DNA from 3 places in the Shewanella sp. NKUCC06_TVS genome. Region 2 is predicted to be linked to each of the others. Evidence: predicted binding sites of a transcription regulator. Region 2 holds the regulator's gene; each other region holds the start of a gene.
The links. The regulator MetJ, encoded in region 2, represses methionine synthesis genes. The targets are predictions, from matches to a motif close to TAGACGTCTAGACGTCTA.

Region 1 (10,366 bases), on a different contig from region 2:
ACAGCATTAGAAAGAATATAACAAGGTCATATTGGTTTCTGTATCTGTACTTTTCTTATTATCCAACGGCTCGCTGTTGTAGCGCACAATAATGGCAAACTTCATTGCTAATGCGCCGATAATATTCGCCGTTAACGAAGTTTCAGAACGGGCATCGAGCTTATCACCGTAATCGGCAACGAAACGTTGTTGGAATTTAGAGGTATCAGTGATTTCGGTTTCAAAGTTGATCACACCGTGAGCAACGACGCTGTCATTGGTGTCATGGCCTTCGATAAGTGCTTGTTCTGTATCAAGACGCTGATAGATATAACCTGGACCGACTTCGACATCTAAAAAGGTCTTACTAGTATCATAGAATCTATAACCATAACCCGCTGCGCCAGATAGCGTGTAATCATAACCTGTGAACGGATCAACTTCATAATTACCATTAGCAAACAAGTAGCTACGATCTGTCATCTTGTAGTTACCTTGTGCGCCCGCTAAATAGCGTTTAGCGGTAACAGAACCTGTATCCTCTTTATATAAACCTTCGAGTAAGTACTGATTCTCCCAATCGCCAAGCTCATGCTTAAGATTTAAACGTCCTTTGAATGATGAGGTTTCAGTGTTACCTGTGGTTAAGGTTGCACCAAGCTCAGCTTCACCTGCGAATGTCTCATCGCCTTTTACAAAATCGGCCCCAGCTGTCGCCATAAAAGGTGCAGTCATTAATAGTGCTGCGGTCAGTACTTTCTTCATGTTTATCCGTTCCTGTTCCGTTAAATCCAATCCCTATAAATATCTGTTCGTCCCAGCGATGCTGAATAAGCACATATTAATAAGGGTTAGTATTTTCCCCTAAAAATCTGCGCGATATTAACATTTACGATTAAAAAATGAAAATTGCAGCTATTTTAAGTATAAAAAAACCCGCTTTAGCGGGTTTTTATCTCAGCGATAACGCTTACATATTGATCTTAGGATCTAACGCGCCAGACTGATACGCTTTATACATTGCTTGTAAAGACAATGGCTTAATCTTAGATGCTTGACCTGCACAGCCGAAAGCTTCATAGCGAACCGTACAGATATCGGCCATGGCTTCCATTGATGCTTTCAGGAATTTACGTGGATCAAATTCACTTGGGTGTTCAGCTAAGAATTTACGAACAGCACCCGTTGATGCTAAACGTAAGTCGGTATCAATGTTGACTTTACGTACACCGTGTTTGATACCTTCTACGATTTCTTCTAATGGCACACCGTAGGTTTCTGGGATCTGACCACCATATTGGTTGATGATCTTTAGCCACTCTTGTGGCACAGAAGATGAACCGTGCATCACTAAGTGAGTGTTAGGAATACGCGCATGAATTTCTTTGATGCGGTCGATACGCAGTACATCGCCCGTCGGTTTACGACTGAACTTATATGCACCATGGCTAGTACCGATAGCAATCGCGAGTGCATCAACATGAGTATCGGCAACGAAACGCGCCGCTTCTTCAGGGCTAGTCAGCATTTGATCGTGACTTAAAATACCTGATGCACCAACACCATCTTCTTCGCCAGCTTGGCCAGTTTCTAAGCTGCCTAAACAGCCGATTTCACCTTCAACTGACACACCACACGCATGGGCAAATGCCACTGTACGACGGGTAACATCAACGTTGTACTCGTACGATGCAGGCGTTTTGCCGTCAGCCATCAAAGAGCCGTCCATCATGACGGATGACATGCCTAATTGGATAGAACGCTGACAAATATCAGGATCGGTACCGTGGTCTTGGTGAATACACACTGGAATATCTGGGTACTGCTCAAGAGCCGCTGCCATCAAATATTTTAAGAACTGTGGGCGAGCGTATTTACGCGCGCCAGCAGAAGCTTGCACTATCACAGGGCTGTCTGTTGCTTCAGCGGCCTGCATGATGGCACGCATCTGCTCTAAGTTGTTAACGTTAAACGCAGGCACACCGTATCCATGTTCTGCTGCGTGATCAAGTAGTTGTCGTAGGGAAATTAACGCCATTTTTTAACTCCAATAATAGGGTGATATCTATCACCGAGGTCGCTATCGTTTGGATGGATTTTTATACCCGCATTCAACTCTGTACCTTAAATAAACAACTTAAATTAAGTACCTTAGATGAATACGGGCGGTTTTTTTATAATTTTTTACTTTTATCAAAGCTTTGATGTTATCAGAGCTTATCGCGGCGTCTTATGCGCCGCGTTTTTTAAAACTTAATATTAAGCGCCGCGCTTTTCTAACATAGCCACAGCCGGTAATTCTTTACCTTCGAGGAACTCGAGGAAAGCACCGCCGCCAGTCGAAATGTAAGACACTTTATCGGCAATACCGTACTTATCAACCGCAGCCAAAGTGTCACCACCGCCTGCGATAGAGAACGCTTTTGAATCAGCAATCGCTTGGGCGATACGCTTAGTACCTTCACCGAATTGGTCGAATTCGAACACGCCCACAGGGCCGTTCCACACGATAGTGCCAGCAGATTCGATGATTTTAGCCAGTGCTTCAGCGCTATCTGGACCAATATCGAAAATCATTTCGCCATCAGCGACTTCGCTAACCGATTTTAAAGTTGCCGCTGCTGTTGGGCTAAACTCGCCCGCAACGACCACATCGGTCGGCACAGGAATATCGGCGCCACGGCTCTTAGCATTAGCCACTAAACGCTTAGCTTCGTCGATCAAATCCGCTTCATACAGCGATTTACCGACATTGTAGCCCGCCGCCGCAATGAAAGTATTGGCAATACCGCCGCCAACCACTAACTGATCGACTATGCCTGAAAGACTTTCTAGCACGGTCAGCTTAGTCGACACTTTAGAGCCACCGACAATCGCCACCATAGGACGCGCAGGATTATCTAATGCCTTGCCTAAGGCATCTAATTCTTGTGCCAGTAATGGACCGGCACAAGCGATTGGGGCAAACATGCCCACGCCATGAGTCGATGCTTGGGCACGATGTGCAGTACCGAAGGCGTCCATCACATAGACATCACACAGCGCCGCCATTTTTTTCGATAAGGCTTCGTTGTTCTTACCTTCACCCACGTTGAAACGCACGTTTTCGAACACAACCACTTCACCCACGGCAACGTCAACGCCATCTAAATAGTCGGTCGCTAGACGCACAGGACAAGACAGGGCCTTTGCCAAATAATCGACCACAGGTTGCATAGAATATTCAGCATTGTATTCGCCTTCGCTCGGACGACCTAAATGCGACATCACCATCACAGCCGCACCTTTTTCAAGGGCCAACTCGATAGTTGGTAGAGAGGCGCGCAGACGTGCATCACTGGTGACGACGCCATTGCTGACAGGGACATTGAGATCTTCGCGGATAAGCACGCGCTTACCTTGTAGATCCAGATCTGACATATTGATAATTGCCATGGTAACGCTTCCTTTTATAATCAAAAAACAAACTGTTTCACACATAGCCGGTATGAATTGACTGCCGCTCGGCGCTCGACATCCCGTCGAATTGGCATAAATTCAGTGACCCACAAGTGAATAATCTACTTTTATCAGCCTCGCTTGGCCGCGATCATCGCCAAACTCGTATCTAACATACGATTGGCAAAACCCCACTCGTTATCGCACCACAGGAGTAACTTAACCAACTGACCGGCGCTCACGCGGGTCTGGGTACCGTCAACAATACTGGAGCGCGGATCATGGTTGAAATCACATGAGACTAAGGGCTCATCAGTATAGCCTAAGATGCCGTTAAATCGCCCATTGGCGGCTGATTCAAGCACCTGATTGACTGTGGCAATATCGACGGTTTTTTCTAAGGTCACGGACAAATCGATGGCGGTCACGTTGATGGTGGGCACGCGCACCGAAATCGCTTCAAACTTATTTTTCATGTGCGGCAAGATCCGCTCAATACCGCGGGCAAGCTTAGTGTCGACAGGAATAATCGATTGACCAGCAGCGCGGGTTCGACGCAAATCATCATGGTAAGCATCAATCACTTGCTGATCGTTCATCGCCGAATGGATAGTGGTAATGGCACCGCTTTTAACGCCAAAGTGGCGATCGAGCACATCGATCACAGGCACGATACAGTTAGTGGTGCAAGAAGCGTTGGAAACGACTGTGTGTTCGGCGCGGAGTAAATCGTGGTTTACACCATAGACAATCGTGCCATCGACATCGGCTGAGGATGGATGACTTATCAGCACTTGTTTAGCGCCGGCGTGAATATGGGCTTCGCAGCTTTGACGATCGACTAATACGCCTGTGGCTTCATAGACAATATCTATGTCCATCTCGTGCCAAGGGAGTTTTGCCGGATCGGGCTCGTGGAGAATTTTTATCGCATCGTCGCCAATCAGCATGTGATCATCGACGAGCTTCACTTTATGCGCAAACCGACCGTGGGTTGTGTCGTACTGGGTCAGATGAATAATGGCTTCAGGTTTAGCTAATTCATTAATCGCGACAATCTGCATTTGCTGCCGTTTTCCAGACTCATATAAAGCTCGGAGAATAGAGCGGCCGATACGGCCATAACCATTGATAGCGACTCGGATCATTGAGGTCTCAATTTCCTCTTAATACAAAAACGGCCTGCAAACGATTGCAGGCCGCATTATACAGATTAACACTTAAAAAGTTTAACCTTTTGTATTGAATCTAATCCCTTGAGCGATTAGCCCAATGATTTTGCAGCATTCAGCACATTTTCAACGGTGAAACCGAAGTGATTCAATAGCACGTTACCCGGCGCTGACTCACCAAAAGTGGTCATGCCAACAACTGTGCCTTCAAACCCGACGTACTTGTACCAGAAATCGGTATGCGCCGCTTCAATAGCCACACGTTTAGTCACAGCACGTGGTAATACAGATTCTTTATAAGCAGCATCTTGCTTATCGAACTCAGTCGTCGATGGCATAGAAACTACGCGAACGTGTTTACCTTGCTCAGTCAGTGCAGCGGCTGCATCCATTGCCAATTGTACTTCGCTACCAGTTGCGATCAGGATCAGTTCTGGTGTACCCGCACAGTCTTGCAGTACATAAGCACCTTTAGCCACATTAGCTAATTGCTCAGCGGTACGCGCTTGAGCTTTCAGGTTTTGACGGCTGAAGATCAGTGACGTAGGTGCATTACGGCGCTCAATCGCAGCTTTCCAAGAAACTGCCGTTTCTGCCGCATCACATGGACGCCATACGGCCATATTTGGCGTCATACGCAGGTTAGCTAATTGCTCAACTGGTTGATGCGTTGGGCCATCTTCACCTTGACCGATAGAGTCATGGGTATAAACGAAGATGTTTTGAATACCCATCAGCGCCGACATACGCACTGCGTTACGAGCATATTCCATGAACATCATGAAAGTTGCGCCGTAGTTGATGAAACCACCATGCAGCGAAGCACCGTTCATAATGCCGCTCATGCCGAATTCACGCACGCCGTAGTAAATGTAGTTACCAGCTGGATCGTCTTGAATACCTTTAGAACCTGACCACAGTGTCAAGTTAGAACCCGCTAAGTCAGCAGAGCCGCCTAACAGTTCAGGCAACATAGCGCCAAATGCACCGATGGCATTTTGTGAGGCTTTACGGCTCGCAATACCTTCGGCTTTGTCCTGTGATGCTTGCACGAATGCCTGCGCTTTTTCTTCGAAATCAGCCGGTAATTCACCTTTCAGAACGCGACGCTCATATTCAGCAGCCAGTTCTGGGTGAGCTGCGCGATAAGCTGCAAACTTCTCGTTCCACGCTGCTTCACGGGCAGCACCGGCTTCTTTGGCATCCCAACCCGCATAAACGTCAGCAGGGATTTCAAATGGTGCATGTGGCCAGCCAAGGAATTCACGGGCTGCTGCGATTTCCGCATCGCCTAGTGGTGCGCCGTGGCAATCGTGGCTGCCTGATTTGTTAGGTGAACCAAAACCGATAATGGTTTTGCAGCAAATCATGGTTGGTTTATCAGTCACCGCTTTCGCCGCTTCGATAGCAGCACGGATTGCCGCGCTATCGTGACCATCAACACCGGCAATCACATGCCAGCCGTAAGCTTCAAAACGCTTTGGCGTATCATCGGTGAACCAGCCTTCAACATGGCCATCGATAGAAATACCGTTGTCATCCCAAAATGCGACCAGTTTACCTAAACCTAAAGTACCGGCTAATGAACAGGCTTCGTGGGAAATACCTTCCATCAAACAGCCATCGCCGAGGAAGCAGTAAGTATAGTGATCAACGATATCGTGACCATCACGGTTAAACTGTGCCGCTAAGGTTTTCTCAGCAATCGCCATACCGACAGCGTTGCTGATGCCCGCACCGAGTGGACCCGTTGTGGTTTCAACACCTGGGGTGTAACCGTATTCTGGGTGACCCGGTGTTTTAGAATGCAATTGACGGAACTGTTTTAGCTCTTCAATTGGTAATTCATAACCAGTCAGGTGAAGTAAAGAGTAGATCAGCATTGAACCGTGACCGTTAGAGAGGATAAAACGATCTCTATCTACCCATTTCGGATTGTTCGGGTTGTGCTTAAGGAAATCATTCCACAGCACTTCAGCAATATCTGCCATACCCATTGGGGCGCCGGGATGGCCTGAATTTGCTTTTTGAACTGCATCCATACTTAACGCACGGATTGCGTTTGCGAGTACTTTACGGGAAGACATGCTCTCTCCTGCTTGTTTGTGGGGTCTAGCGGGCAATTTGGATGCATATTTTCCCCTACATGCCAGTGTGACGCAAACTAAAATTGCCATTCACTCAGCAAAAGATGGCCGAATATGTACCCAAACAACCTGAAGATGCAGGATTCAGGTAGCTTGAGTATATAAGTCGCAGAAACAACCCTGTCACTTTGCTGGCGTTTACTTGAGAGGACATAGCAAGGATCACTTGTAATGGAGAAATAAATTTCTCAAAAACATAGCAAACTTAATACTATGAAATATAAGAAAAATAACCTATTTATGACTGAGCGTAGTCGTTTTCAGGTCACAATCTGAGAGGATTTTTTATTATCGGGGGTGATCGGCAATCGGATTTAAACTAAAATAGCCGTCTAGATGTAGATGCTTCTACACGTTTGAATGCTAACGACGAGATTTTCCTACTATGGCAAAGCACTTGTTTACTTCTGAGTCGGTCTCAGAAGGTCATCCCGATAAGATTGCAGATCAGATTTCTGATGCTGTGCTAGATGCAATTCTGGCTCAAGATCCAAAAGCACGCGTAGCGTGTGAAACTTATGTCAAAACCGGCATGGTATTAGTAGGTGGTGAAGTCACTACCTCTGCCTGGGTTGATATTGAAGAAATCACCCGTAAAACGGTGCGTGAAATTGGTTATACCCATTCAGATATGGGGTTTGATGCAGACTCGTGCGCAGTATTAAACGCCATTGGTAAGCAATCACCCGACATTAATCAAGGTGTAGACCGCGCAGACCCTGCAGAGCAAGGTGCTGGCGATCAAGGGTTAATGTTTGGCTATGCCAACAACGAAACCGACATTCTGATGCCTGCACCTATCACCTATGCCCACGCATTAGTGAAACGTCAGTCTGAAGTCCGTAAAAATGGCACGCTACCTTGGTTACGCCCAGATGCGAAAAGCCAAGTCACTTTTGCCTATGATGATGGCAAAATTGTCGGTATCGATGCAGTTGTGTTATCGACTCAACACAGAGATGACGTTTCACAAGCCGACTTAATTGAAGGTGTGATGGAAACCATCATCAAGCCAGTATTACCAGCTCAATGGTTAAACAAAGATACTAAGTTCTTTATCAACCCAACTGGCCGTTTTGTTATCGGTGGTCCAGTAGGTGATTGTGGCTTAACGGGTCGTAAGATCATCGTTGACACTTACGGCGGCATGGCCCGTCATGGTGGTGGCGCATTCTCTGGTAAAGATCCATCAAAAGTGGATCGTAGCGCGGCATATGCTGCCCGTTATGTAGCAAAAAACATAGTTGCAGCAGGTCTTGCTGATCGCTGTGAAATCCAAGTGTCTTACGCTATTGGTGTGGCAGAGCCTACCTCTATCAGCATCGAGACCTTCGGTACAGGTAAGGTGTCTGAAGAAGTGCTGATCAAGTTAGTACGTCAACACTTTGAACTGCGCCCATACGGTTTAACGGCCATGCTAGATTTAGCACGTCCAATTTATCAAGCGACCGCCGCTTATGGCCACTTTGGTCGCAGCGAATTCCCATGGGAAGCGACTGATAAAGCCGAAATATTGCGCGCTGACGCGGGTCTATAGTCTTAATTCATTTCAATTTTTACACTTAAGACCCATGAAAAACCGCTACCCAGCGGTTTTTTTATGTCTGACATTTAGTTAGATTACAAATATGGCAAAATAAAAGCAGCATATACACAGACCATTAGAGTGCACAGACCCCATGACCGATAACGCCATCTTATTACAGCAACTTCAATCTTGTGCATGGGCAGCCAACGTAGGTCTGCCAGAGGAAACAGCAAAGACATACGGTACATTAGAGGAGATCGCCGCTTTTCTTGAATCCGATCCTGAAGCCTTTTTTGAAACACCTTACGAAATCCAATATGAAAGCCTGTGTGTAACTGATCATGACTTGGCAAATTCGTTAAAAACAAAGGCAGTAGTAAATGATGTACATGCTTGGATTTCTGACAGCGAAGTCGATGAAATTTCTAAGTCAGCTTACCTCTCCACTTGGAAAATTATTCCCGTTGCAGAAATATGCGCGCTGACATCCGATGACGCTAATACGCTCGCAACACTGCTCCTAGCTGACGTTAAACTTTCAGCCTTTACGAATGAACGCCTATCTTGGTATCTCTGTGGAAGAATACCCTTTGGTTATATTGGTACTTATCCAAACGGACAATGGCTCATTCTGTAGCCTTATACGCTAGCACCTTTAATTTTTCTGACTTCATCTAGGGTCTATTGAGCTTTCGAGGATGATTTTTAGGCAGCATGCCAATACTGATGCTACCCAATGCACGCTGGGAAACACTATTTAATTTAATGAAAAGCACAGGCCGTGTTTATGATAAACCTGAACATAGACAAACATTCGAAGGCATTCTTTACCACCTTCTAACAGGTATCCCTTGGCAAGATTTACCAAAAGAGTTGAGCCATTGGAGTACGGTCTTTAGACGGTTTTATTTATGGTCTAAAAAGACATTCAGGCCTATTTATTCAAAGCTTTAGCGAAAATGGCCGACACGGAATGGGTCTTTATTGATGGCTCGATAGTGCGGACTCACCAGCACAGTGCAGGTGCACTGAGTAATGAGTAATGAGTAATGAGAGTTACCCTATTGTTTAATTGGTAGTGGATACTTTTATCAAACGGGTAACTCTCATTTTTATCTATCGCCCATGAATATCAAATAATAACTAATGCACAGAGTATTAGTTTAGAAACGTACATTCATACCAACCCAGAAGTTACGGGCCTTATCTTTGTTATTGAAATCATCAACGTAAGATGCTGTGTATCCGTTTTGGCCATTATCGTCAGAGACACAAGTTGTGCTAGTGTCACTACATTCGGTGAAGACAATATCGTATGAAGTAAAATCTTTATCAAACAAGTTATTTACTCGCATGTTGAAGGTGACAAACTCACTCGCCTGATAAGAACCACCAAGATGGAACACGTTATAACCCTTATAGTAGAGTGCAGCATCATTAATGATATCCCAAGAGCGATAACGTTTAGCACGGTATTCTGAGGTCAAGAATACGTTAAATGAGTCGGTCAACTCCCATTTTAATGTCGCGTTTGCCATATGCTTGGCACTGTTGCCGAGTGGACGGCCTTGCTCTGCACCGCTTTTCTGCTCGCTATCTGTGTAGGTATAATTAGCATTTAACGTTAAGGCATCTAGAATTTCCCAACGTCCCGCGAGCTCAGCACCTTGAATAGTAACTTTATCTATGTTGACTGTTTTGCTACTGACTGCATAACCTAAATCAGCATATTCACCCGCATCGGAACATTCTATGCTCGTACCTTTACCACAGGGTTGTGAAGCAATCTTATCGTCAAAGTCATTTTTAAAGATAGTGGCGTTAAAATTATGGCCATCGGGATGAGACCAATACAGGGCGACTTCGCTGGACACACTGGTTTCAGCTTCGAGATCTGGGTTACCAAATTGCGGTGAGGTTCCTTGGCCACCAAAGCCAACGACACCATCATACAATTGTGTGGTTTTAGGTGTTTTAAAACCTGTGCTCACCCCACCTTTTACTGTCCACTCATTATTAATGGTGTAAACACCGTATAGACGTGGGCTGAGTTGGTTGCCAAATATTTCATGATCATCATGACGTAAACCCGCAGTAACAGA
Region 2 (10,366 bases):
GAATATCCGCCAAAGCGGCTGGCACGAGTGAACGCAGTTCAATATCTTCAAGCTCGATTTCAAGGCCAATTTCACGGGCCAAAATAAGCAGTTTACGCTGCATATCACGGCCGGAGAGATCGTCGCGGGGATCGGGTTCAGTAATACCTAAGCCTCTGGCTTCAATCACTAATTCTGAAAATGGCTTACTGGTATCGTATTTTTCAAATAACCAACACAGGGTGCCGGAGAAAATCCCGCCCACCGCTTCAACGCTATCACCGCTGTTACGCAGATCATTTAGCGCATGTTGGATGGGTAAACCTGCGCCACAGCTGGCGTTATAGCGCCAAAATAAGCGACGATTACCCAGTTGCTGCTTTAACTCTCGATAGAAAGGCAGTGGACCCGAGCCCGCAAGTTTATTCGCGCTCACCACATGGATGCCACGCTCGAACAATTCTGGATATTGCAGCGTCAAACTGGCGCTGGCACTGATATCTAAGGCCACCATCTCATCGCAGTTAACTTGCTCTAATTGCTCGAATAAATGTTCATACTGCCAAGGCGTTGCTTCAGTATTAAACTCTGTTTGCCACGCGGCAAGATTAATGCCAGTGGATTTAATCAAGGCTTTACTCGAACTGACTAACCCGACTAACTCAACACTAGCTTCGAGTTCATGGTCCAGTGAGGGTGAAACCGACTTAAACAGATCAATCCAAGCCTCACCGATATTACCCACACCGAGCAGCAAGACGCCAATGCGTTTACGCGGGCCAGCGCAGCGACGGTGGACTTTTTGGGTTAACAGATTCACCTGTGACTGGGGCACTAACGTCACTAAACTTAAATCGCCACTGAACAAAGGTTTAGCATCACGGCTCAGTAAACGCGCGAAGCTGCGGCGATAATGTTCGGCGTCGGCACTTACTAATGCGACTAAACCAAAATCTGTGTTGATCTGCTGCTCGCTGATCCCTAATGCTTCTGCCTCGGCATCGAGTAATCTTTGAACTTGTTTTTGATTCTCAGCGGTATAGGCAAGTTCAACCCTTTGATGGGCAGAGGTCCAATGGGCCAATGGCGTTAAACCCGCGGCGATCAATAAATCTAATAAACGGGTTAACTCACCCGTGAGTTTAAAGCCGAACAGGACAACAGCATTGAGATTAGTCACCACAGGCGCGCTCGCCGACGAACTGTGGGGCGCGATTAAGGTAAAGTCGGTGTGGGACGCATAACTTGAACGCACCGCTAAGCTCACTTCGGTATTGAATAACGGCTGCAAAGTGCGCGAATGCAATACTGGCGAGCCTAAACGCGCTAGGCGATCGGCTTCGGCAAGTGACATGCTTTTCAGTAACTTGGCATCGTTGATTTTATTAGGATCGGCGTTGAACACCCCTTCCACATCGGTCCAAATAGTCACGCGCTCGATATCGGCGAGACTAGCAATCAGGCTGGCACTAAAATCTGAACCATTACGACCAAGTAACAAGGTATCGCCACGCTCGTTAGCGCAGATAAATCCTGTGATCACTAAGCGTTCATTGGGATGCGCAGCTAATAGGGCTTGTACTTTAGCGCGGGATTCCTGTACCCGAATTTGTGGCACAGCGGCTTCATCGGCCACTAAAATTGAACAGGCATCCACATGGCTTGCTGCCACGCCAGATTCGCGCAGCAGCGCCGCCATTAAACGTGCCGACCAACGTTCGCCAAAACTCACCACATGGTTGATTTGGTATTCGTTGCGCTCATCTAAAGACAACAAGCTGATGAGTTGCGCTTTATCAGTGGCCAAACGCTCACGCAGATCTCGGGCTTGTTCATTCGACAACAACTGCTCAATCAACCCCTGTTGGTAGCTGATCAGCACTTGTAATTCTTCTTGCCATAGCTGACCCGCATCACGCAGCGCTAATAATTTATACAGGAAATTCGTGCTTTTACCCGCCGCAGAGACCACCACGAGATCATCACTATGACCGTGGGTTAACAGGATATGGGCGACTCGGCGATAACAATCGGCATCCGCTAAACTGGAGCCACCAAATTTATGTAAGTGACAACGTGCCATCTATTATTCCTCTACTGACAAGCCGCAACGGCGGCTAATCCTGCTTGAATATCTGCAACTAAATCGGCGGCATCTTCAATACCCACCGATAGACGCAATAGGGTTTCCTTAATACCTGCCTCAAAACGCGCTTGCGGCTCCATGGCTCTGTGGGTCATAGTGGCGGGCACTGCAACTAAACTTTCGACGCCACCTAAACTTTCCGCCACGCTAAATAAGCTGAGTGCACCTAAAAAGGCCACCACTTCGGCCTCGCCGCCTTTGAGCTCAAAGCTCAGCATAGCGCCAAAGCCCTGTTGTTGCTTGGCCGCAATGGCGTGACCTGGATGATCCGCAAGACCGGGGTAATAGACTTTGCTCACCACAGGGCTTTGGGTTAATACCTCAATAATACGCTGGGCATTGGCTTGATGCTCGCGAATACGCACCGCTAAGGTACGCAGGCCGCGCAGGGTCAGATAACTGTCGAAGGCTGAGCCCGTTAAGCCTAGAGTGTTCGACCACCAATGTAAGCTTTCGCCGATTTGCGCGTCTTTGGCGACCACAGCGCCGCCGACCACATCGCTGTGACCATTGATATATTTAGTGGTGGAGTGGATAACGATATCCGCGCCTAACAATAGGGGTTGTTGCAATATTGGCGATAAAAAAGTGTTATCTACCACCACCAGCGCGCCGACCCCATGGCTCGCCTTAGCAATGGCTTCGATATCTACCACACGCAATAACGGGTTCGATGGGGTTTCGAGCCACACCATCTTGGGATTCTGCGCAATAGCGGCGGCTAACGCTTGGCTGTCGGTTTGGTCGACCACAATGAGCTTAAACTGGCCTTTCTTCGCCAAGTTGGTAAATAAACGGTAGGAACCACCATAGCAATCATGGGGCACAACTAATAGGTCATCAGGGCCGAGCAAAGTGGTCACTAAGGTGATGGCCGCCATGCCAGTGCACGTCACTATGCCAGTGGCGCCCTTTTCTAATTGGGCTAATGCTTCACCTAAAATGCAGCGAGTTGGGTTGCCTGAACGACTGTAATCGAATTCGCGGGGATTTTTATGACCATCGAAGGCGTAATTAGTCGACAAATAAATCGGTGGCACAACTGCGCCATATTGAGTATCGCTTTCGATACCCTGACGCACTGCCAGTGTGGCTAATTGACGCTCTGCCATGGGTGGACTCCTAAATTCGATAGACTGATAGAGATGTCTGGACGTCTAAATGTACCTAAGCCCAACGCCATCGTCAATAGGCGTGAAGACGTTTAGACGTCTGAACATAAAGAAATCTGTTTGCAATCACAAAGAAATAGTAGCAATAATTTGACTGTTCTTTGTAAGGGTTTAAAATCTGCCCCGAATTTAGCGTTATAACAGGTGAGTCAATGACTGAATGGAATGGGGAATACATCAGCCCCTATGCTGAACATGGCAAGAAGAATGAACAAGTAAAAAAAATTACTGTGTCTATTCCGCTCAAAGTGCTTAAGGTCCTCACGGACGAACGTACTCGTCGTCAGGTCAATAATTTGCGTCACGCCACCAACAGCGAGCTGTTGTGTGAGGCATTTTTGCACGCCTACACTGGCCAGCCATTGCCCAACGATGAAGATCTGTCAAAAGATAATCCAGACAGCATTCCCGCAGAAGCCAAGTTGTTGATGGATCAAATGGGAATCGAGTGGGAAGACATGGAATAGCGACTCGTCGCTTTCAAAGTCATATCACAGTGCTCATCAATAGGGATCGTTAACGATCCCTTTTTGTTTATACCCAAGCGACTTCAAACTTTAAATTTCACCATCTTGAGTTGGTTTGGGATATAGGAAATCCTATGTTTTCTATGATAGATCCACAGACACTCGCCTTAGCCTCGCTGGTCGTGTTTCTGGGCGCCTTAACCCAAAGTCTGATTGGGTTTGGACTTGCGGTTGTCGCCAGTCCTTTGCTGTATATCGTCGATCCACAACTTGTACCTGCGCCTGTTATTGCTATGGGTTTCTCCATCGCCCTGCTGACCTTAGTGCGTGAACGCGGTCACTTAGAATTCAATGGCTTGCAATATGCGCTCCTAGGTCGCGTGCCCGGCGGTTTTATCGGCGCGAGCCTGTTGCTGTTTGCGCCTCAGCCCATACTGGGTTTATCCATCGCCGCCATTGTGACTGTCGCAGTGATCCTCAGCCTGTATAAATTCAGCCTGCCAGTGAATAAGAAAACCCTCTTCGGTGCAGGTGTGGTTTCAGGGATCTTCGGCAATATCGCCGCGATTGGTGGCCCACCGATGGCGATTTTGTTGGCAGGCAAAGATGCCTCGCAGTTTCGCGCAGCGCTGTCGGCCTTCTTCATTTTTAGCTCCATGATTGCACTGATCATTTTAGCGATCACTGGCTTATTAGAATTAAAACATCTGTGGCTGTCGTTGATGCTGCTCCCCTCAGTGATTTTAGGTTACTTAGTCGCAGGACGATTAGTGGGCCGTGTCGATAAAGAGAAGACAAAGATGGCGACGTTAGTCCTGTGCAGTATCAGCGCCTTAGTGCTAACGGTGAAGTCGGTTATCGAGTTATTACCCCAATAAGCGTCCTGCTTATACTGGCAAACCTTCTCACGATTCAAACAATAAAAAAGCACTGACATTGCCAGTGCTTTTTCTTTATCTATCAATATGTAAAGCCAGCTTACACTCAGCTTAAATAGCTTTGCCCTGCGTACACAATAAAGTGTCTTAAGGCGAGTACGCCCGTTAAGCTCGCACAAGCCACCATGATCATCGCGCCCTTAGTGTGGCGAGTCGCGGCGGGTAGCAGCATAAACAGCAATGGAATACCAAAACCTATACCGACAACGCCTATCCAGAACACGCTTGCCCATAACCCAGACGTTAACGATGCTAAGGCCGCAGCCGCCGCGCCGCCCTTGAAGTACAAGGCGCAGAACAACATGAACAGGAACAGAATTTCAATCGCCATCACAGGCAATTCTAAACCGTGCATCTTCACTAAGGTTTTGTCGTGGTTGTCCGTCTTAAACATCAGCAACGCCAGTACCGCATTTGCCGCAGCGCCCGCCGATAGACCTGACACTAAAAACAGCGCAGGCAGTACCGCAGTGTTGAGCATAGGATAAGCATTCATCGCCGAAATTAAGAAGCCAGTGTAAGCCCCTACGCCAATCGCGAGGACAAACAACAATACTTCAATCAGCTTTCGAAATGGCATAAGTAACTTAGCGATAGGTGTTAGGAAACCCAACCCCCATTTTGGTAAGTCATCCCGCAGCACAATAATGGCGTATGCAAAGGCCAAGGGAGAATACGCCAGCAGCGCCAGCACCCCGATTGCCATCACAGACTGGAAGTTATAGTGAATTAAGATCAACCAAAAGTGGAAGGGTTTGGTTAAGTCAAACACTAAACAAGCTAAACCTAAGCTAATCGCCACAGGCCCAATAATGGCTGCCGCCTTAAGAATGCTGCTTTCGGCTCCCGCGCTGAGTTCCTTATTCGCCCAGCGCAAACCAATGCCAATCAGTAAACTGCCCGCGGATAACCCCGCCATAAACAGGTAAACGGCGATGACCCAGTGCCAAGTGACAGGATCATATTGCGCCATGTCGCCCCAAGTATTGTTCATAATCAAATCCCCCCTCTTTTGGTAGGAACGCGATATACCCTAGGTTTAGTGCCCAAATGGGTTTTATCTTGGTAAGTGATTTTAGTGTTGAGCATGATGGCCACTTCACTGCTTGGATCATTGGCATCACCAAACACTAAGGCATCGGTTGGACACACAGTCACGCACGCTGGCTCTTCGCCCCGTGCTAAACGACTGTCTTTACAGAAGTTACACTTATCCGCCGCCTTGGTTTCTGGGTTCATAAAGCGCACTTTATAAGGGCACGCCGCCACACAGTACATACAGCCGACACACTTCTCGGTATGGATAGAGATAATGCCATCTTCACCCACATAGGCCGCACCCGTTGGGCACACCTTAACGCAAGGTGCATCTTCACATTGCTGGCAAGATACCCTGTGATATTTGAAATGCAGATTAGGCATCTCACCAAAGGGGCCTTCCACACGCACTTGCAGACGAGTTACGCCTTCGGGTACGCCATTTTCACTGCGACACGCCACGTTACAAGCTTGGCAGCCGATGCACTTATTCTCGTCGTGCACCATTACATATCGTTTATTCATTTAAGCCTCCGATTAGCGCTTTGCCAGCGTGACGCCCGTGGTGTGCACTGTCATGCCACACACAGGAGCAGTAACGTGTGGCAGTAAGTTACCGCAGTGGATACCTTTGCCCGTTGCTCTGACCAACTCTTTGTTTTTAGAACCAAAGCCCATGTAAGCAAACACAGTATCTTGGCGAATACCCGGCGTGACTAAGGCATGGCCTTCTTCTGTGCCAACACTGCTGGTGAGGCGGATTGGGTCGCCATTGCTGATCCCTAACTTACCCGCAGTAACAGGGTGAACCCACACAGCGTTATCCGACATCAGGTTAGCGAGCATAGGCACATTGTGGGTGGCGCCATTGGTGTGCACCGCAACTTTGCCTTGGATAAAGTACAGCTCATCTGCTTTTTTAAGATTCACTTCGCGGAACTTAATCACCCCACGGCCCGGTGCCATGGCTTCAACTTTCGCGGAAGTGAGTTCAATCTTGCCACTCGGGGTTTTAAAGGTCAGTGCACTGGCGTAAGTGCCGTCTTCATCGGCAGGTCGCGCATTGGGGTATGCCTTAATAAACTCGGCAACCATCTTAGGCTCGCACAACATAATTGGCTTACCGAAGCTCACGAAACCTTCGTCTTTGATCCGGCGCAGCAGGTCAGTGTCGCGGTTCACCTGCAGCATTTGCAGGGTTTCCATGTTTTCCCATGGATAGAACTCGCCAAGGCCCATAGCCACACCCACATCCTTAAAGATCTGCCAAGAAGGCTTAGTATCACCTAAGGTTTCAACGACCCGTTGGCGCACATAATAGGCCGGATTTTTACCTGACTTATCAGCAATTTCTTCATCACGTTCAAGATAAGTCGATTCAGGTAAAATCACGTCCGCATAGGCGGCGGTTTCGCTGATATACACATCACACACGGCGATAAAGTCGAGCTTTTTCATCGCTTCAACAACGCGTGCTCTGTCTGTCATGGTTTGCATTGGGTTAGTGCGTGACATCACCCAACCGTGTAACTGGTAAGGAACAGCGCTTAATGTGGCATCGAGAATAGTTTGGTAAACGCCGCCCGATGTCCACATCATGGCGTACTGCTCTTCCACCTGATCGATACGTTTCGCTGCTGGTTTTGGCATGTCTTTCACGCCAGGTTTTGCCAATACGGGCGCAACCGCTTCACCGGCAAGCTTGTTGTAATCACCGGGTTTCTGGCCGATATAAATCCCGCCCTTACGCTCAATATTACCAATCAAGACGTTAGCGGCGTACAGGGCGCGGCGCATCTCAAACTCTTCGGTGGTAAAGGTGGCTCTGTGACCAAAATCGACCACAGCATGGGGCGCTTTAGCGGCATATTCGCGGGCGATACGACGGATGTCTTTGGCAGGCACATCGGAGATGGTTTCAGCCCATTCTGGGGTATAGGCTTTCACTTCGGCGGCAAAGGCTTCGAAACCTTCCACATAACGCGCGACAAATGCCTTGTCGTAAAGATTATCTTCAATCAATACATGGCATAACGCCAAGGCGACGGCCACGTCGGTTCCGGGGCGAATGGCATACCATTCATCGGCTTTATCGGCCACGACGGAGAATCTTGGCTCGAACACCACCAGCTTGGCACCTTTGTCCATTTGCGCCGCCATCATGCCGCGGGTTTCGGACATATTGATGCCTTCGTACAGGTTATGGCCGAAGTTAATGATGTATTTAGAATTACTTAAATCACGTTTGACCTTAGTACCAAAAATAGCCTTAGCGGCAATTTCATAACCACCAGGGCAAGTCGACGCGTGGGTAAAGGTATTTGGACTACCAAAGGCGGTCGCAAGGTGAAACAAATGCTTTTCTTGTGAGCCAGATTTTGACGAGAATGCCACGGCTTCTGGGCCATGTTCTTTTTTGATTTTATTGAGGTTTTCAGCGATTAATTTATAAGCCTCATCCCAACTGATCTCAGCCCATTTACCTTCGCCGCGCTCACCGACCCGCTTTAACGGTTTAACGATACGCTGTGGATCGTACAATAAACTATGGCCTGCGCCGCCACGGGCACACACTTTACCGCCAAAGGATTTAGCGGCCTTGTTGCCACTAATGAAGACGTTTTTGCCCTCAATCACCCGCGCCGAAATCGGGCAGCGAGTCGAACACATTTCACAAATACTGGCAATGTCTTTGCCCATGCCCTTTAGCTGCTTATTCTCTAATGCCGCTAAGCTGCCCGGCAGCAGACTGGCCAACGCACACGTGGCGCTGCTCGCTCCTGCTCCCTTTAAAAAGGTTCGCCTATTAAGCTCAATCATGGTTACCTCCATCACGCTCATCCCACCCGTCAGTCGCCACATTGGACGCCATCGAGCAGAGGTTTGCTCACTGATTTGATTACTTTTTTAGTTATAAAGCGTTAAAACAGCGCCACCATATCTTCAAAATACACGGCATACGCTGAATACACTGCTCATCCACAGAGATTGTTATCCCGAAAGAGGTAGGTGGGTATTGTGGTAAACCACATGGGGAAGCTCGGTGTGATCTACCGCAACTAAAACCTAGGACTGACCTTGAAATACGTGAATAAGATCAATAGGTCTTAAAAAACGGACAGAAAAAGCCGCCAGATGGGACAAATGGCGGCTTCAAAAATAAACAGATATTTCAGTAAATTGCGATAATACTCGTGGGATGAGCATCACTATGCTGAGTGAAAAGCTGAGTAAAAACCTACCACAATCCTTAATCCATTAATTCTATATCGAGGCAGTTGAGCAGCCGAATCGCTTCGTCACGGCTAAACTTAGCGCCTTTGATTTTATTGTTAAAAATGTCGATATCGTAATTGGAAGCCTCGCTGAAATCCGCCTCCAATAATTGAGTACGGCCAAACAGACTATGACTAAAATCCGTGTAGGTGAAATTGGCTTGATTAAAACTGCCCTCGCGAAAATCCACATCGTGGGCCTTGCACTCTTCGATGATAATTTCATCGAGGGACAAGCCTAAAAATGAGCAGTCGTTTAGAATGCATTGCTTAAAGGAAAAAGGCGCGGCAAAGGATAAACGCGACCACGCGGCGCGGGTCCAATCGATACCGACTAACTTACACTCTTCAAACTCGACCCCGCTGAACTGGCACTGGGGCACTTTCACTAAGCTCAAGTTGCAGCGTACAAAGCGACAATCGATAAACTTACATTTACGAAAAACGCTCTCGCTAAAATGGCAGTCTTGAAAGCAGCAATCCTCGAACTCGATGCCCTGTAGCTCTTGGGCTAATTCCGACAAGCCATTAAACTGTTTTGATAAAAAACTATTGCCCTGCAAAACCGCGCTTTGCGCGAGTTGGGATGGCGCAAGCACTGATTGTTTAAGTACAGGCACTTCTTTCTGTGACGACATAACACCTCTAATCCTGCCCAATCCCCAACCATATGATAATGCAGGGCAATTGGGCTAGGTACTGCTTATTGTTTACTCTCAGATACGAGGCTTGAGACTCAACGGCTAAATGCTAGCGACGAGTTCCTCAAGCTGATCGGTCGCCTTAGACCAACCCTGATGAAACCCCATATCCTCATGATTCTGCCTATCTTCGCTATTCCAATGCTGCACCCGCGCAGTGTACTTGGTCTTACCGTCCACAAGTTCAAACGTGATGGTTGCCGTCATAAAAGCTTTATCGGACAGCACCCAAGCCTCGGTAAAGGCATCGGTAAATACGATTCGCTCATTCTCAACCACCTCAAGATACACGCCGCGGTTAGGAAAATCTTGCCCCTCAGGGCTGCGCATCACAATCACGTTAGTGCCGCCGGCACGCACATCTAAGCTCGCGCTAGCCACAGTCCACGGCCTTGGCGTAAACCAAATTTTGAGGAGCTCTGGCTCGGTCCACGCGCGGAACAGCTTTTCTGGCGGCGCATCGATAATCCGCTCTAATACTAGCTCTCGTTGATTATCATTATGTACATGCTGACTTGTGCTCATATTCCCTCCATTGGATATTTGGCTTGATGGTCTTGTCGGCTGCAGCTACATCATAAGCTCGCACATCAGTGCGCTAAAATACAGCCCTTCAACATTAGCTCGTCCGCAGAACACCAGCCCTCCAT
Region 3 (10,366 bases), on a different contig from region 2:
GGCCAAAAGAGGCGCGAATATATCACAACAAGATGGCGGCTGCCATATGCTTTCGGTCGAGTTTGCTGCTGATTTACATTGAATGTTTGTCAATAAATTCAGACACGATCCGGTTAAAAATGACGGGTTTTTGCGCATGCAACCAATGACCACATCCTTCAAGTGTTTTTGCCTGTGCCGCGGGGAATTGCGCCATGATAGCGCTTCTGTGCTCGCTAGTGACATAATTTGAGTCGCCGCCGCGAATAAACAGACTTGGTCCAGCATAGCTTTGTACTGGATTTAGTGTCTGATTTTGCCAGCCAATAATATTAGGATAACAAGCCTTTAGGCCACTTAAGTTCATTTTCCAACGAAAGCCAGTATCAGTGCGTTGTAGATTTTTGAGTAAAAATTGTGCCGTTGCTTCGTCAATACCATTGTCAATTAAGTGGTTTAGGGCAAAGCGTCTGTCGGTATGGCCTTCTAAGGGCAGACTTTCTAATGCCGCAAACACTGTATCGTGTCTTGGCTCATAGGCGACAGGGGCGATATCGGCTGCCACCATGCTGATAATGCGCTCTGGAAAGGCTAACGCCGTCGCCATGGCGATTTTACCGCCCATGGAGTGACCCACAATATGGGCGCGTTCAATAGCCAGTTCGTCGAGCAAGCTGATCATTGCAGTGGCGAGTCGAGGGTAGTCCATTTGATCCCAATGCTCACTTAAACCATGATTGGGCACATCGATACGAATAACTTGATACTGATTTTCTAATACTTGCCCTAGACCTTTGAGGTTATCTAGATTACCGAACAAGCCGTGGATCAAGAGCACTGCGGGTCCTTGGCCTGTAGAAACAAAGTTCATGGTGATTCCTGTTGGAGATTTTTAGCTTAGCGTGACGCGAATTGTGCCCTTAATGCCGTTGGCTTGACAAGTCAGTTGCCATTTCTATGGTGGGTGCGGCCAGTAACTTGTGTGCTTTTTCGGCAATTGTCGATTAACTGCTAGTTTGCTGTGCTATTTCCCGCACTTTTAGAATAATGGCGCTTTATCAGATTGATAGAGATAGATACACTGGTAACAGATCGCAATGATCTGCCCCGATCGCTGTGGTACACTTTTTTCGGTTAAGCCTGTCGAATAACAAAGGATAATTAAGGTTATGAAATATATCGAAGTAGATGAAGAGCTCTATCGTCATATTGCCAGCAAAACAGAACGTATTGGTGAGAGCGCCTCTGACATTCTTCGTCGATTACTCGGCCTGTCCGTCGATGCGGTCGAACAACCCCAGCCTTTGGCGATTAGCCAACCGAGCCTTGAAGCTGAACCTATTCAGCCCGTCGCGGCGCAAACAGTGCCAGCAGTGAATGATTTTAGTCGCTTAGTCGATGAACATCAGTTATCGCAGCAAAAAGGCGCAGTAGGTCGTTTTCTGTTTTTGCTCGAAAGTTTGTATCAATTAGCCCCAGAGCAATTCTCACAAATTTTGCAGATCCAAGGGCGCGATCGTTTGTATTTTGCTCGCTCTAAGGAGCAACTGCTCGAAGCGAGTGCTTCGGCTAACCCAAAAGAAATTGGTGCAAGTGGTTTCTGGGTAACGAGTAACAACAATACCGCCAAGAAACGCACTATTTTATCGGAAGTTTTAGTGCAATTTGGTTGTGATGCGACAGTAGCAGCGGGCATCGCCGAGCGCGTTTAATCCGCGGATGAGCCAAGTTAGTACGACATTTTTCTACTTTTTCTAATTGTAATTGAGTGCAGGAGAGCCATAGGTGGCAATACATCAAAGGGCAGGACAAATCGCTAATCAGACGGATCTGGTCAATATTCCAAAACTGATGAGCCATTATTACAGCATCACGCCAAATATGGATGACGTACAACAACGCGTCACCTTTGGCACTTCTGGGCACAGAGGCTGCGCCTTCAATGGCAGTTTTAACCAACAACACATTTGGGCGATTACCCAAGCTGTGGTTGACTACCGTCAATCGGCAAATATCGATGGGCCGCTGATCCTTGGGATTGACACCCATGCGTTATCCTATGCGGCCTATTTGTCGGCCATTGAAGTGCTGGCGGCAAATAAAGTCACAGTGCACATCCAGCAGAACGACGGATTTACGCCAACGCCAGTGGTGTCCCATGGGGTGATTTGCGCCAATCGCGAAGCAAATATCACAGGTGCGCCTCTTTCTGATGGTTTGATCATTACGCCTTCCCACAATCCGCCTCAAGATGGCGGGATCAAATACAATCCACCCCATGGCGGACCGGCCGAAGGTAATATCACGGCTTGGATTGAGTCGCGGGCCAATGATTACTTGCGCCATGTGTTAGCTGGCGTGCAAAAATTAGCGTATGCCGAAGCGCTGGCATCAGGCTATGTCAACGCCATTGATTTGATCACGCCCTATGTGGCTGATTTAGAGAATGTTATCGACATGAAGGCGATTGCCAACGCTAAGCTGCGTATCGGTGTTGACCCACTCGGTGGTTCAGGGATTTTCTACTGGGCACCGATTGCTGCGCGTTATGGGCTCGATATCACCTTAGTCAATGATAAGGTTGATCCAAGCTTTAGCTTTATGCCGCTGGATAAAGACGGCAAAATCCGCATGGATTGCTCGTCTCCCTATGCGATGGCAGGTTTACTCGCCCATAAAGAATCCTTTGATTTATGCCTTGGTAATGATCCTGACTATGACCGTCACGGCATCGTTTGCCCTGGTACGGGTTTGATGGATCCGAATCATTATCTTGCGGTCGCTATCGATTATTTACTGACACACAGACCAGATTGGAGCGATACCTTAGCCATAGGTAAAACCTTAGTATCGAGTGCGCTTATCGATAAAATCTGTGCTTTCCACTGCAAAAAGTTACTCGAAGTGCCAGTGGGCTTTAAGTGGTTTGTCGACGGTTTAGCCGAAGCCACAATCGCCTTTGGCGGTGAAGAGAGTGCTGGCGCGGCATTTTTACGCCGTGATGGCAGTACATGGTGCACAGATAAAGACGGCTTCATTTTAGGGTTACTTGCGGCAGAGATCCTTGCGGTGACAGGTAAAACCCCAGGTCAACGCCATCAAGAGCTAGTAAAACAATTTGGCCAAAGTTTCTATAAGCGTATCGATAGCCCAATCAGCCTTGAAAACAAAGCCAAGTTTGCTTTGCTCAATGCCGATACCTTAAATGCCACTGTGCTTGCAGGTGAGACAATCGAAAACGTGTTAACCCATGCGCCAGGCAATAATGCGGCAATTGGCGGCATCAAAGTTACCACAGCTAATGGGTGGTTTGCGGCACGTCCATCGGGCACGGAAGCGTTATTTAAAATCTACGGCGAAAGTTTTATCAGTGAGCAGCATTTAGCTGAAATCATCAAAGATGCGCAGGCATTAATTGATAAGGCGCTGAACGCTTAACGCAGCAGTAGGTTTATAAAGTATTAAAAACAAACGCATTCAGTTTTGAGTGCGTTTTTGTTTATGTCTATTTAAGCTATGAGTATTAAACTCATGCTGATTTGACCGTATTTAGTACTCGATATGACAACTCGGTAAGTTATTCTTATCGATGTAATTTTGATGATATTCCTCTGCCACATGGAACTGTTGCAATGGCACAATTTCAGTCACGATATGGCGTAATCCCCAACGACCTGAGCGGGCAAAAGCTAATTTTGAGGCTTCTGCCGCGGCTTTTTGTTCACTGTCATGGAAGAAAATCGTGCTGCGGTATTGAGTGCCTATATCTCCGCCTTGCATGTTCAGACTGGTTGGATTGTGGTTTTTCCAAAATACCTCGAGCAAGTCTTCATAACTGACCAGGGCAGGGTCAAATTCCACTTGTACCACTTCGGCGTGGCCCGTTTTGCCTTTTTTGACTTCTTCATAGGTGGTCGCGCTATTATTGCCGCCCATGTAACCGCAGGTGGCATTCGATACGCCATTCACTTGTCTAAAAAAATACTCTACGCCCCAGAAACAGCCGGCACCAAAGGTTGCTAACGCCATAATTAAATCCAATAGAAGTCTAGATGGCTAAGGATTGTGATAAAACTCGCGCGCAAAAGCAAGCCTCTAGCAGGAATATTTATGCTGGACGATTTTTCGATAAAGGCATGGGAAATTTACACTCGGCATAGCAAAGCGCCGCGTTGATCTTATTCCGTTCAAAACTGGGTCCTATGGCGATAAATGTCTGAGAACAGCATTAAAAACATGTGTTAGTATTGAAGCCGCTTTTTAAGGTGCGAGTCAGCCTAACCGCGGTGAGATGAATGCTTGAGTGGTTATTGCTATCTGCACTGATGCTATTGCGCCGTTACTGTTACACACCATTATAAGGAGAATTCTGTGTTACAAGCTCTGTTAGATTCAAAGGATTTTTTAGCGCTCACCTTAGCCCATCCTGAACAGTTCGATGGCGAGTTTTCATTTAGCTTAGGCGACCATACCCAAGTTGAAGTGTGGGATACCGGCGTTATCGTTTTTGAGCCCGCCCAGAATGAAGGAAAAGATGTTGTCCTTTCTTGCGGTGTTCACGGTAACGAGACCGCGCCCATTGAACTCTGCAATGGCTTAATTAAGCAGCTTTTACAGCAAAAGATCATCGCTAAACAGCGCACTTTATTCCTAATTGGTAATCCATTAGCGATTAATAACGGCACGCGGATTATCGATGAGAACATGAATCGTCTCTTTAGTGGTGAGCATTCCAATCCTCCGGGATTAGTCAATCCTGAGCGAGTGCGCGCCAAAAAACTCGAAGCCTATGTCGACCGTTTTTATACCGCGGTTGCCGATGGTCGTCAGCGCATTCATTATGATCTGCACACGGCGATGCGCGCCTCGAAGCATGAAAAGTTCGCTATTTATCCCTATCGTCCAGGGCGTGCCTTTAGCGGCGAGCAAATCATGTTTTTAGCCGCAAGCGGCGTCGATACGGTACTTTTTCACCACGAACCGACCACGACCTTTAGCTATTTTTCCTCCGAACGCTACGGCGCCGATGCCTTTACCATTGAGCTTGGCAAAGTGTATCCCATGGGGCAGAACGACATGACGCGTTTTATTGCGACCCATGAAATGTTTATGCGCTTGATCACCGCTAAGCCGTTGGAGTTAGATGCATTTGATGCCGATAAGGTTAACTTGTATCAAGTGTGCCGCGTCATCAATAAACATTTCGATGATTTTGAATTTACCTTCGCAACCGATGTCGAAAACTTCAGATCTTTCCCGAAAGGTTTTGTATTAGCGCGGGAAGGTGGGCAAGAAATTAAAGTGGAACATGAGTTTGAGTCTGTCGTGTTCCCTAATGCCAAAGTGCCTATTGGCAATCGCACTGTGATTTGCCTGATCCCTGCGGTGAATGCGGATGTGCGTTAGGCTTGTAAAGCAATATATACATGCGAGGCAGGGATAACTTGTGGTTTGAGCTATGCCAATGGTTGATAGGTAGTTTACGTTAACGTAATGTTCGTCGGGCATATTCGTATAAACAGACGCATCAAAACGCTTTGGTGCGTAATGAGATAACAAGAGCACAATATGAGCAAAGCAACACTCAACACTGATACAGTGCACCGTGTCGGCTTCTTGGATAAGGCATCGCTACACATTCCTATCCTTCGAATTCTACAAGCCGACGGCACCACTTATGAAACCGCGGTTTTGCCTGTGATAGATGAAACCTTAGCCACTAAAATTTACGATACCTGTGTATTCACTCGGGTACTTGATGAACGTATGCTTGGCGCCCAGCGTCAAGGACGCATCAGCTTCTACATGACCTGTACGGGTGAAGAAGCGGCGATTGTCGGCAGTGTGGCCGCACTCGATCAAGAAGATGTGATCCTCGCACAATATCGTGAGCATGCGGCGCTGCGTTATCGCGGCTTTACCACTGAACAGTTTATGAATCAGATGTTCAGTAACGAGAAAGATCTTGGTAAAGGTCGCCAAATGCCAATCCATTACGGCAGTGCGGCATTGCATTATCAAACGATTTCGTCACCGTTAGCCACGCAAATCCCGCAGGCGACTGGTGTGGGCTACAGCTTAAAAATGCAAGGTAAGCGCAAAGTCGCGGTTTGTTATTTTGGCGAAGGCGCTGCATCGGAAGGGGATTTTCATGCTGGCCTAAACATGGCCGCGGTACTGAAATGCCCAGTGATTTTCTTCTGTCGTAACAATGGCTACGCGATTTCTACCCCCACTGAAGAGCAGTTTGCTGGAAACGGTATTGCCAGCCGCGGTGTGGGTTATGGCATGCACACCATTCGTGTAGACGGCAATGACATGTTGGCCGTGTTAGCGGCAACCCAGCAAGCCCGTGCCTATGCGATTGAGCATAATGCGCCTGTGCTGATTGAAGCCATGACTTACCGTCTCGGCGCACACTCTTCTTCAGACGATCCCTCAGGTTATCGCTCGAAAGATGAAGAAGCCAAGTGGCAGCAACACGATCCGGTTAAACGCTTCAAATTATGGCTTATCAACAAAGGTTGGTTGGCTGAAGCGGATGATGTGAAACTGCATGAAAAATATCGTGAAGAAGTATTGGCTGCGGTAAAAGTGGCTGAAAAAATTCCTGTGCCTATGCTGGATGAAATTATTGAAGATGTGTACGACAAGCCGACGCCAGTGCTGAAAAAGCAACTCGCCGAGCTTAAAGAACATATCAAGAAATATCCGCAAGCCTATCCAAAAAGTGCAGGGAGACTATAAGCCGTGGCTGAAATGAATATGTTACAGGCCGTCAATGAGGCCTTGTCGATTGCCATGCAAGCCGATGAACGCATGGTGGTTTTTGGTGAAGATGTGGGCCACTTTGGCGGGGTATTTCGCGCCACCTCCGGTCTTCAAGAAAAATTCGGTCGCGCTCGCTGCTTTAATACGCCGTTGACAGAGCAAGGTATTGCCGGTTTTGCCAATGGTTTAGCCTCAAATGGCATGACCGCCGTGGCTGAAATCCAATTCGCCGATTATATCTTTCCGGCGTTCGATCAAATCGTCAACGAGTCGGCTAAGTTCCGTTACCGTAGTGGTAATGAGTTCGATGTCGGTGGATTAGTGTTCCGTACGCCCTATGGCGGCGGCATCGCGGGCGGACATTATCACTCACAATCACCTGAAGCCTATTTTACCCAGACGCCGGGGTTAAAAGTGGTGGTACCACGCAACCCTGAGCAAGCCAAAGGCCTGCTGTTGGCGTCAATCCGTGACAAAAATCCGGTGATCTTCTTTGAGCCTAAGCGTTTATATCGTGCATCGGTTGGCGAAGTGCCAGCGGGCGATTATGAAATTGAACTGGGTAAGGCTGAAGTGGTTCGCGAAGGTAAAGACATCACCTTAGTGGCGTGGGGCGCGCAAATGGAAATCCTTGAAAAAGCCGCCGACATGGCCGCTAAAGAAGGGATCTCCTGTGAAGTTATCGATTTACGCACCTTGTCACCCTGGGATATCGATACCGTTGCCGATTCAGTCAAAAAGACCGGACGTTTACTGGTTAACCATGAAGCGCCATTAACCGGTGGTTTTGCTGGTGAGATAGCGGCGACGATTCAGCAAGAATGCTTCTTGTATCTAGAGTCGCCCATTAGCCGCGTTTGTGGTTTAGATACCCCGTATCCACTCGTCCATGAAAAAGAATATATGCCCGATGCATTCAAAACGTTTGAAGCCATCAAAGCATCAGTGACCTTCTAGGAGTCCGGTATGATTAAAGATTTTATTTTGCCGGACATTGGTGAAGGCGTTGTTGAATGTGAACTCGTTGAATGGCTGGTGAAAGAAGGCGACACTGTCGTTGAAGATCAGCCGATTGCCGATGTCATGACAGACAAAGCCTTAGTGCAAATTCCCGCGCCTTTTGCGGGCGTGGTCACTAAGCTGTATTATGCGAAGGGCGATATTGCGAAAGTGCATGCGCCGCTCTATGCCGTAAAAATTGAAGATGCCGTTGAAATCGCAGGCGAATCTGTTATGGCTGAACCTGCTGCGACGACTGCAAAAGTGACTGAGCCAGTGGCAGTCACAAATGCGACCACGTCATCCCATTCATCAGTCAGTATTGAAGAGTTTTTACTCCCAGATATCGGCGAAGGCATCGTTGAATGTGAGCTAGTTGAATGGTTAGTGAGTGAAGGTGATTGGGTTGAGGAAGATCAACCGATTGCCGACGTGATGACAGATAAAGCGCTGGTGCAAATTCCTGCCATTAAAGCGGGTAAAATTGCCAAACTGCATTATCGCAAAGGTCAGCTAGCTAAAGTACATGCGCCTTTATTTGCCATTGAAGTTGAACAGACGGCTTCTGCACCTACGGCGACAATAAATACAGATACTGTGGCCAATGCGGCTCCAGCAGTCCAGATTGTGAATGCAGAACCTGCTCGTCAAGGTAAAGCCTTAGCGAGCCCTGCGGTTCGTCGTATGGCGCGGTCGTTAGATATCGATTTGAGCCAAGTATCTGGCACAGGAAAGCACGGCCGTGTGTATAAGGAAGACATCACTCGCTTCCAACAAGGCGCGAGCAATGTTTCTGCATCAAGTGCGACTCAGGTAAAAGAGGCGTCAGTTCAAGCGACTCAAACATCTCAAACCCAAGTTCCAACATCTACAGTGACTCAACGCGCTGACACGGTTGAGCCGATTCGCGGCGTAAAAGCTGTGATGGCACGCATGATGGTGGAATCTGTATCGAGCATTCCGCACTTTACCTATTGCGAAGAGTTTGATTTAACAGACTTAGTTGCACTGCGTGAAAGCATGAAAGTGAAGTATTCGTCTGATGAAGTGAAGCTGACCATGATGCCTTTCTTCATGAAGTCAATGTCGCTCGCGTTAGGTCAGTTCCCTGTGATGAACAGTCAAGTGAATGCTGATTGCACTGAACTAACTTACAAGGCACGTCACAATATCGGCATGGCGGTGGATTCTAAAGTCGGTCTCTTGGTACCCAACATCAAAGATGTTCAGGACAAGAGCATTTTAGAAGTGGCGGCAGAAATCACCCGCCTGACCCAAGCAGCCCGCAGCGGCCGCGTGGCGCCAGCGGATCTGAAAGACGGCACTATATCTATTTCTAACATTGGCGCCTTAGGTGGCACAGTGGCGACGCCTATTATCAACAAACCTGAGGTGGCGATTGTGGCCTTAGGTAAGTTGCAAACCCTACCGCGCTTTAACGCGAAAGGGGAAGTCGAAGCTCGCCAAATCATGCAAGTGAGCTGGTCAGGTGACCATAGAGTGATCGATGGCGGTACGATTGCTCGCTTCTGTAATCTGTGGAAACAGTATCTTGAGCAACCTCAAGAGATGTTATTAGCGATGCGCTAAGCCACTGGCACGAATAACTGACATTAAAAGGACGCTAAAAGCGTCCTTTTTTATTTGCTTTGCACAAATGGGTTAATCTTTTGATCCCGATTACGTATAATTCCCGGACGTAGTTATCCTGATGGATGTGTTATGAGTCAGTTAGCCCCCAGCCCATTTGCTCCAACAATAGAAACCATTGATTACCCGTTTCCGCCTAAACCAGTGCCTTTGTCCGATGCGCAAAAAGCCGATTATAAGGCGCGGATCAAACAACTGCTCATTGAAAAAGATGCCGTTCTGGTTGCCCACTATTATACCGATCCTGAAATCCAAGCCCTTGCCGAAGAGACTGGCGGCTGCGTTTCAGACTCCTTAGAAATGGCGCGCTTTGGCCGCGATCACCCAGCAAAAACCTTAATCGTTGCTGGGGTCAAGTTTATGGGCGAAACCGCTAAGATTTTAAGCCCAGAAAAAACCATTTTAATGCCGACCTTAGAAGCCACTTGTTCATTGGACTTAGGTTGCCCAATCGATAAGTTCAGCGCTTTCTGCGACGCGCACCCAGATCATACTGTGGTGGTTTACGCCAATACCTCGGCTGCGGTTAAAGCGCGCGCCGATTGGGTGGTGACATCGAGCATTGCCCTTGAAATCGTTGAGCACTTAGACAGCGAAGGCAAAAAAATCATTTGGGGACCCGATCGTCATTTAGGCAGCTATATTGCCAAGCAGACGGGCGCCGACATGTTGATGTGGCAGGGCGATTGTATCGTTCACGACGAGTTTAAATCTAATGCGCTGCGCGATATGAAAAGCGTTTACCCAGATGCGGCTATTCTTGTGCATCCTGAGTCGCCAGCCAGTGTGGTGGCGATGGCCGATGCAGTTGGCTCGACCAGTCAACTGATTAAAGCAGCGCAGACCATGCCAAATGAGCGTTTTATCGTGGCAACCGATCGCGGCATTTTTTATAAAATGCAGCAGGCGGCGCCAGGTAAAATTTTAATTGAAGCGCCAACGGGCGGAAATGGCGCAACCTGTAAGA

Region 1: metK (methionine adenosyltransferase) is a predicted target of MetJ. The motif match lies at 7,062-7,079, and genes of this name have one in related genera.
Region 3: msrA (peptide-methionine (S)-S-oxide reductase MsrA) is a predicted target of MetJ. The motif match lies at 4,021-4,038, and genes of this name have one in related genera.

The regions. Positions count from the first base shown of each region.
Region 1 covers NZ_JAHKQX010000002.1:230,553-240,918, forward strand. The annotation lists gene KO531_RS03055 (DUF481 domain-containing protein) at 7-744, opposite strand; gene fba (class II fructose-bisphosphate aldolase) at 950-2,017, opposite strand; gene KO531_RS03065 (phosphoglycerate kinase) at 2,239-3,414, opposite strand; gene epd (erythrose-4-phosphate dehydrogenase) at 3,549-4,565, opposite strand; gene tkt (transketolase) at 4,682-6,676, opposite strand; gene metK (methionine adenosyltransferase) at 7,122-8,273, shown strand; gene KO531_RS03085 (hypothetical protein) at 8,416-8,901, shown strand; partial or broken gene KO531_RS03090 (transposase) at 8,979-9,304, shown strand; gene KO531_RS03095 (TonB-dependent receptor) at 9,428-10,366, opposite strand, start outside.
Region 2 covers NZ_JAHKQX010000004.1:196,239-206,604, forward strand. The annotation lists gene KO531_RS06235 (bifunctional aspartate kinase/homoserine dehydrogenase II) at 1-2,062, opposite strand, end outside; gene metB (cystathionine gamma-synthase) at 2,074-3,237, opposite strand; gene metJ (met regulon transcriptional regulator MetJ) at 3,450-3,764, shown strand; gene KO531_RS06250 (sulfite exporter TauE/SafE family protein) at 3,899-4,642, shown strand; gene nrfD (NrfD/PsrC family molybdoenzyme membrane anchor subunit) at 4,749-5,696, opposite strand; gene KO531_RS06260 (4Fe-4S dicluster domain-containing protein) at 5,699-6,265, opposite strand; gene phsA (thiosulfate reductase PhsA) at 6,278-8,560, opposite strand; gene KO531_RS06270 (pentapeptide repeat-containing protein) at 8,991-9,653, opposite strand; gene KO531_RS06275 (SRPBCC family protein) at 9,759-10,241, opposite strand.
Region 3 covers NZ_JAHKQX010000003.1:1,098-11,463, reverse strand. The annotation lists gene KO531_RS03940 (alpha/beta fold hydrolase) at 74-850, opposite strand; gene seqA (replication initiation negative regulator SeqA) at 1,149-1,691, shown strand; gene pgm (phosphoglucomutase (alpha-D-glucose-1,6-bisphosphate-dependent)) at 1,765-3,417, shown strand; gene msrA (peptide-methionine (S)-S-oxide reductase MsrA) at 3,529-4,008, opposite strand; gene astE (succinylglutamate desuccinylase) at 4,351-5,385, shown strand; gene KO531_RS03915 (thiamine pyrophosphate-dependent dehydrogenase E1 component subunit alpha) at 5,548-6,726, shown strand; gene KO531_RS03910 (alpha-ketoacid dehydrogenase subunit beta) at 6,730-7,707, shown strand; gene KO531_RS03905 (dihydrolipoyllysine-residue acetyltransferase) at 7,717-9,339, shown strand; gene nadA (quinolinate synthase NadA) at 9,472-10,366, shown strand, end outside.